Linked DNA regions of Stieleria sp. JC731. The main gene of each other region encodes a partner of the protein of the gene in region 2 in a complex. Links are inferred from orthologs where the notes say so. Each region holds a gene or a part of one and is shown on either strand. Other genes may lie near its edges.

Region 1 (3,326 bases), on a different replicon or contig from region 2:
TACCGTTGATATCGGGAAGCATCACGTCCAAGACGACAAGGTCAGGACGAAACTCTTTGACACCCATACCAGCGTCAAACCCGTTATTGGCCGTGCGGATATCGAAACGACCATCGCGTTCGAATCCTTCTTTCATCAATTCGACCAAATCTTGATCGTCGTCAACGATCAACAATTTCTTCTTGCCGCTTTCAAGCGCGTCAGTCGGAATCCCATTGTCCTTCATGAACAGATAAAGCTGCTCACGCGGAATTCGCCTAAACTTACTGCCTGGTACGCGAAAGCCTTTTAGCGAGCCATTGTCAAAGCAACGAATGATCGTTTGCTGACTGACTTTGCAAATTTTCGCCGCTTCGCCTGTCGTAAAGACCGTCTTTGTGGTCATCGCAGAAACCATCCTCCCTGCAGGACGAGCCGTTTCCCAACCTGTGCGTTAGTCGGTGGGCCACTTGGCTTTCGCAAAGCTCGCCCATCACGCGCGTCTTTCCGTGCTATTCAAAAGTCTGCACAACTGTGTTAGTCACCAAACCAACACGACACGCCTCTTTTAGCAAAACCTCCACGCTTCCACACAAGAGCACTTCGCCGCATTCTGTGCGAAAAACGCAGATAACAGCAAACTCCAAAACCCTCAAGTTTGCCGATCTTGCCCGACCAGCGAATCTTACCAATCTAACCGGCTAGGTCAAGATAGGAGAGCCTGGGTTGCTGGCCAAAGGCGATAGCTCACGCAAGATTGTTAATGTCGAGTTTGCGTTTTCACATGCCAACGGTCAGTCACCGAAGCCACAAAACGGCGAAGTAAAATTCCGCCGAACGCTTCGCTTCGCTCGCGAAACTGGAAATCGATTCGCTTTACCGAGCACGTTGCCTTTGATTCAACCAATCGATTGCTATCAAAGCGACTTTGATTTTGCTTCTTTCGAAGGCGCTTCCAAATAAGCCAACAAGAGCGCGATGTCGGCTGGCGTGATTCCGCTTATTCGCTGTGCTTGATCAAGAGTAACCGGACGAATCGAACTTAGCTTTTCCCGTGCTTCGGTACGCATGGCCGTGATGGTGGCGTAGTCGAATGAGATCGGAATCTTTTTCTTCAGCATCCGCTGCTGTCGGGCAACCTCATCTCGTTGCCGACTGACGTAGCCTTCGTACTTGATGTCATAGACGACTTGCTGTGCTGCTTGAGGACCGATCGTTGAAAGCTCACCAACGATGCCACACATCGTTTCCCAATCGACTTCGGGCCGACGTAGATAGACGTCGCCTTTGACATCACCTTTAGCGGTGCTGACCTTTGCCGCCGAAAGCAATTGCAAAGCGCGATCGATATCATCGAGTTTCTGCGCAAATCGCTGACGTCGATTTTCGCTAATCAGACCTAACTTGTCAGCATCGGCAGTCAGACGCCGATCTGCGTTGTCTTGGCGAAGCAATAAACGGAACTCTGCACGACTGGTAAACATTCGGTAAGGTTCGTCCGTTCCACTGGTAACCAAGTCATCAACCAAGACACCGATGTAGGCTTGATCGCGGGTTGGCACCCATGTTGATTTTCCGGCAACCAGTCGTGCCGCGTTCAGACCAGCAATCAGGCCCTGCCCTGCTGCTTCTTCATAGCCGGTTGTTCCGTTGATCTGACCGGCCAAAAACAACCCTGGCACCAGCTTCGATTCCAAGTGCGGCCACAACTGCGTTGGCGGACAATAGTCGTATTCGACAGCGTAGCCGTAACGCATGATCTGGGCTTTTTCCAAACCTTGAATCTGCCGGAACATCGCGTCCTGAACGTCGCGCGGCAAACTGGTCGAAATCCCGTTGACGTAGATCTCTTCGGTGTGATGGCCTTCGGGTTCTAAGAACAACTGGTGTGAATCTTTGTCTGCGAATCGCACCACTTTGTCTTCGATCGACGGGCAATAGCGTGGCCCGCGTGAATTGATTTGCCCGCTATACATCGGGGCACGATGCAAGTTGGCGCGAATCAGATCGTGTACCGCTTGATTGGTCATTGCGATATGGCAGGGAACCTGCTGGACATCCAATGAATCGTTCAGGAACGAAAAAGGCTGCGGATCGTCATCGCCGGGCTGCTCTTCCAAATTAGCGTAATCGATCGTCCGTCGATTCAATCGCGCCGGTGTTCCGGTCTTGAAGCGATCGATCTCGAATCCCAATCGACGTAGTGCGCCACTGATCCCAGTCGTGGTGCCTTCACCGGCGCGACCGCCGGCCGTTTTGGCATCACCTGTGTGCATGATGGCTGACAAAAACGTTCCTGTGGTTAGCACGACGGCTGGGGCGCGGTAAATCGCGTCGCCACGTACTTGGACACCAACAAGACGTTCGCCATCACCACTGGTTTCGGTCAGTAGGTCTTCAACCGTTTCTTGTCGCAGATCAAGGTTTTCTTGAAGCTCAATCGCGTGCTTGATGTACTGCTGATAGGCCCGCTTGTCCGCTTGGGAACGTGGGCTGTGCATGGCTGGCCCCTTGCGTCGATTGAGAAGCCGAAACTGAATTCCGGTTGCGTCGATCGCATGCCCCATCAATCCACCAAGGGCATCGACTTCACGAACGATCTGCCCCTTGGCGACTCCGCCGATCGCCGGATTGCACGACATCTGCCCAACGGTATCCAGATTGGTGGTCAGCAGCGCCGTCTTCGCCCCCAATCGAGCCGCCGCAGCAGCGGCTTCCGTTCCGGCATGGCCGGCCCCGATCACGACGACATCGTATTCATATTCAATCATGACTGAACGTTTCCAGTTGTTGATCTCACTTCCGTTGGCCTTACTTCTAGGGGGGGCTAACCAAGGCCTGCCCGACCATCGCTTCCTGATTTCCACTGTTTCGCAATCAAGATCATCGGCCCTGGCTGCCGACCACAAAAGCAGTGTGTACCGATTTCACTCGACTTTGACGATTTTGATGACTGTCATTGGCCCAGATCCATCGACAAATCGCAAGCGGCATTCCCTAGCCGGTTTGTATTTCGCACCGGCTGATTCCGCTGAATTGGCCGATTCAAGCGCCACCGGAACTCGCCCGATCATGCAATCGCTTCAGCAGCTGCGTTTTAGATTCTGCAGCTTCATTGACCGAGCGATTCCCCAATCGAGTCACCGGATTTCGGTTCCGACGGTCAGGCGTTGTCTGGGGGCCTTGGCTGTTTTGGGCGGCATAGTCGCCTGCCAAACGGCGTCCAGCCTAGCGGCGGATCCAACCACCTCTGACGACGTTATTGTCATCGCCTCTCGCACATTTGACATCCCATTTCACGTCAATGGACAGACATCCGACAGCAGCGTGAAACTTTATGTTTCGAC
Region 2 (3,203 bases):
CGAACCTAAGGCGACGATTCAAGGTCCTTTGATTCAGTCACGTGCAGCACTCAATCAGTATTTACAACTCAACGGATGACTTGCCAAATGTTAAATGACGACGGAATCGAACTTTGGCAGGTGGATGCATTCACGGATCGACCCTTCGCGGGAAACCCGGCTGCCGTTTGTGTATTAGATCGATTCCCCTCAGATCGATGGATGCAAGATGTCGCGGCGGAAATGAACTTGTCCGAAACTTCCTTTGTCGTTGCGACTGATCGACCCGGACATTTCGACTTGCGTTGGTTTACGCCGGCAACAGAGGTCGATCTGTGTGGTCACGCGACACTAGCGACGGCGCACGTCTTGTTAGAACGAGACATTGTTGATCGACAACATCCAATTCGCTTTAACACACGCAGCGGCGAGCTACTTTGCGAGTATCGCGATCATTCGATCACCATGGATTTCCCATCGACCCCACCGAGGCCGTGTGACTCTGACACGCTGGCACGCGAAGCTTGCGATGCATTGGGAGTCGGCAAGGCGATTGTTCTGCAAAGTCCGTTTGACTTGTTGGTGATTGTTGATGACGGGTCTATCGTCGAATCGGCTCTTCCAGATTTTAGTGCCCTGACCAAGTTGCAAACACGTGGTGTGATGCTGACGAGTCCAAGTACCCGCGATGGGATTGATTTCGTTTCACGATTCTTTGCACCAAGCTGTGGGATCAACGAGGATCCGGTGACCGGGTCGGCGCATTGTTGCTTGGCACCGTACTGGGCGCAAGTATTTGGCAGGCAAGATCTCGTTGGCTATCAAGCTTCCTCGCGCGGCGGAATCGTGACGTGCAAGATAGTCGGTGATCGTGTCCACTTAAGCGGAAACGCCGTGACGGTGATGCAAGCTCGTCTCAAAGTCGCCATCGATCACTAATCTAGCGAAACGCAGGGCAGCGTCCAAAATGACATCCCTGCTATTTGCCGATACAGAATCGGCTGAAGACGCGATCCAAAATGTCATCGGTGTAGACCGCTCCGGTGACTTCGCCAAGATTTGAAACCGCTAAACGCAATTCGCTACTAACGTATTCGTGGCCGTCTTCGCCACGAACATAAGCCAGCGCCGAAGCGATGGCTTCTTCTGCGGCTTGTAAGCTACCGCGGCAGCGAGCTGCGGTCCCGATGACCGACGTCGAATCGCCAGAGCTTTGTTGCTCGATCGAATCGACGATGATCTGTTTTAGTTGATCGATCCCGGTACCTTCTTGTGCGCTGGTTGCCAGCCACGGTGACGGCGGATTGGTATCGGGGTGATCGCATTTAGTCGCGATCCACAGATCGATTGACGATCGCCGCTTTTCAGTCGCAAGGACACGCACCTTGTCGGCATCTTGCTGGAAATTTTGGTCGGTGTAGTCGACGCACCAAAGGCGGATATCTGCGTCATGCCCCGCACGGCCAGCATGGGATTGAGCTTGTCGCATGATTTGGTCGTCTGGCGATTCGCCTTCGACGATTTCCAGTCCTGCTGTGTCGGCTAGCAACAGGTTGTAACCGTCCAGCTCAATTTCAACCGAAACGACGTCACGGGTTGTACCGGCCACGTCCGTGACGATCGCCGCTTCACGTCCGGTCAATGCATTAATCAAACTGCTTTTACCGGCGTTGGGCAATCCGCGTAGCGCCAGGGTCCAACCAGATTTGTCACCACGGCGCTGGTCCATTTGGGTGCGAGCTTCGGCGATGGAATCTGCGATCGATTCCAATCGCGAGATTAGGTGATCGTCTTCGATGAATTGGATATCCTCGTCGACAAAGTCCAACCCGGCTTCGACATCCGCAAGAAGGTTCAGCAATTCCCCACGAAGCGATTCGATCGGTTTTGAAAGGTTGCCAGCCAACTGACGCAGCGCATGATCAAGCGCACCACGTGATTCGGCATCAATGACACCCAAGACCGCTTCGGCTTGGGCTAAGTCTAACCGTCCTGCTAGAAAGGCTCGCATCGTGAACTCGCCTGGTCTTGCCGCGCGGGCACCGACCGATGTGGCGGCATCAACGATCGACTGCAGAATCGGCAGCGAACCGTAGGTATGCAGTTCGACCGATGGTTGGCCGGTATAGCTTCGCGCGGTCGGCCAGATTAAAACGCGGACGGGGACAGAACCCAGCGGCGAACCTAAATCAATTTCGCCGTCGATGCGGTGCGGTCGTGTTAGCGAAACGGGTTCGATTCCCAATCGACTGATGACATCCAATGATTCAGAACCTGACAATCGGATCGCACCGCGCACCGCTTGGGTCGGCGGTGTTGCGATGGCAATGATTGTCTCGCAGATGTCGACCATGCCCGTTGTCATTGCTTTTCAGCCATCTTGTATCAGCTGTTGTGACCCAGCTCGATCAATGATTGTCTGCAGTCGAAGCCGGAGCTGAAATGTAGCGAGTGGACTGGGTTTTTGACTCTGACAGAGCTTTCAACTCTGATTGGGCTGTGGTGACGGATTCGTTTTGCGTTGCACCGCCGACACTTGGTCCGGCTGATTCCAAAGCGTTTAGCACCATACCCTGAGTGACCAAGTCTCGCAGAATGATGGGCTGCTTGGGTGACTTTCCAGGGTAGATCGCCAGCATCGGAATCGACTTACTGCCCAGTTCTGTTTCGAGCTTGCGAACCAGGTCTTCGGGTTGATCGGTCAAGTCAGCGAGCATGGCAACACCGTCAAGCGTCTCGAGCATTTTGCGAGTCTGCTCGGTATCCAAGGCAACCTCTTTGTTGACGATGCAGTTGACGCACCACGACGCGGTGAAGTCCAGCATGACGGTCTTACCCATCGCGTGCAGGTCTTTCAAGCGTTGTTCGTCGTACTTTTCCCATCGCAAGTGATCGTCAACGATGTATTCAACACCACCGCCTTCGGCGCGAATGACTGGTTTGGCGGTCAGGTAAGAAAACGATGCGATGCCAATCAAGACAGCGCTGACAACACCGATTGACCAACCGCGGATCTGTTTCTTCATCGATTCCCACGGTGGCACCTTGCCGATGATCCAGCAGCCGAACCAAACGCCGATGAGCGTCACGAATACGGGTAACTTCTGTGCGTCGCTGAATTGGTTGAAAAAGAATGCCACGGTGCCTAAGAAAAGGAACGCGAGGAACTCTTTCAGCGTGACCATCCAATTGCCAGGCTTGGGTAGAAAACTGACCAGCTTTGG

The links.
Region 1: the proteins of LOC67_RS08985 (region 2) and mnmG are in contact, whole or in part, in a solved structure (PDB 9HIP), measured with the Escherichia coli proteins. The link is inferred for Stieleria sp. JC731 from one-to-one orthologs.

The regions. Positions count from the first base shown.
Region 1 is NZ_JAJKFQ010000001.1:1,152,140-1,155,465, reverse strand. What follows is about bases 324-3,323. They hold mnmG (tRNA uridine-5-carboxymethylaminomethyl(34) synthesis enzyme MnmG), read right to left. Parts: upstream 2,751-3,323; coding sequence 897-2,750; downstream 324-896. Other genes in these bases: LOC67_RS03750 (hypothetical protein), read left to right, coding at 2,749-3,323; LOC67_RS03760 (response regulator), read right to left, coding at 324-385. Outside these bases: more of response regulator, read right to left, coding at 1-323; more of hypothetical protein, read left to right, coding at 3,324-3,326. UniProt on the Escherichia coli protein: NAD-binding protein involved in the addition of a carboxymethylaminomethyl (cmnm) group at the wobble position (U34) of certain tRNAs, forming tRNA-cmnm(5)s(2)U34.
Region 2 is NZ_JAJKFQ010000002.1:885,448-888,650, reverse strand. Bases 146-3,022 are described here. They hold LOC67_RS08985 (tRNA modification GTPase), read right to left. Parts: upstream 2,333-3,022; coding sequence 959-2,332; downstream 146-958. Other genes in these bases: LOC67_RS08980 (protein-disulfide reductase DsbD family protein), read right to left, coding at 2,388-3,022; LOC67_RS08990 (PhzF family phenazine biosynthesis protein), read left to right, coding at 146-918. In the rest of the region: more of PhzF family phenazine biosynthesis protein, read left to right, coding at 88-145; more of protein-disulfide reductase DsbD family protein, read right to left, coding at 3,023-3,203. UniProt on the Escherichia coli protein: Exhibits a very high intrinsic GTPase hydrolysis rate. Involved in the addition of a carboxymethylaminomethyl (cmnm) group at the wobble position (U34) of certain tRNAs, forming tRNA-cmnm(5)s(2)U34.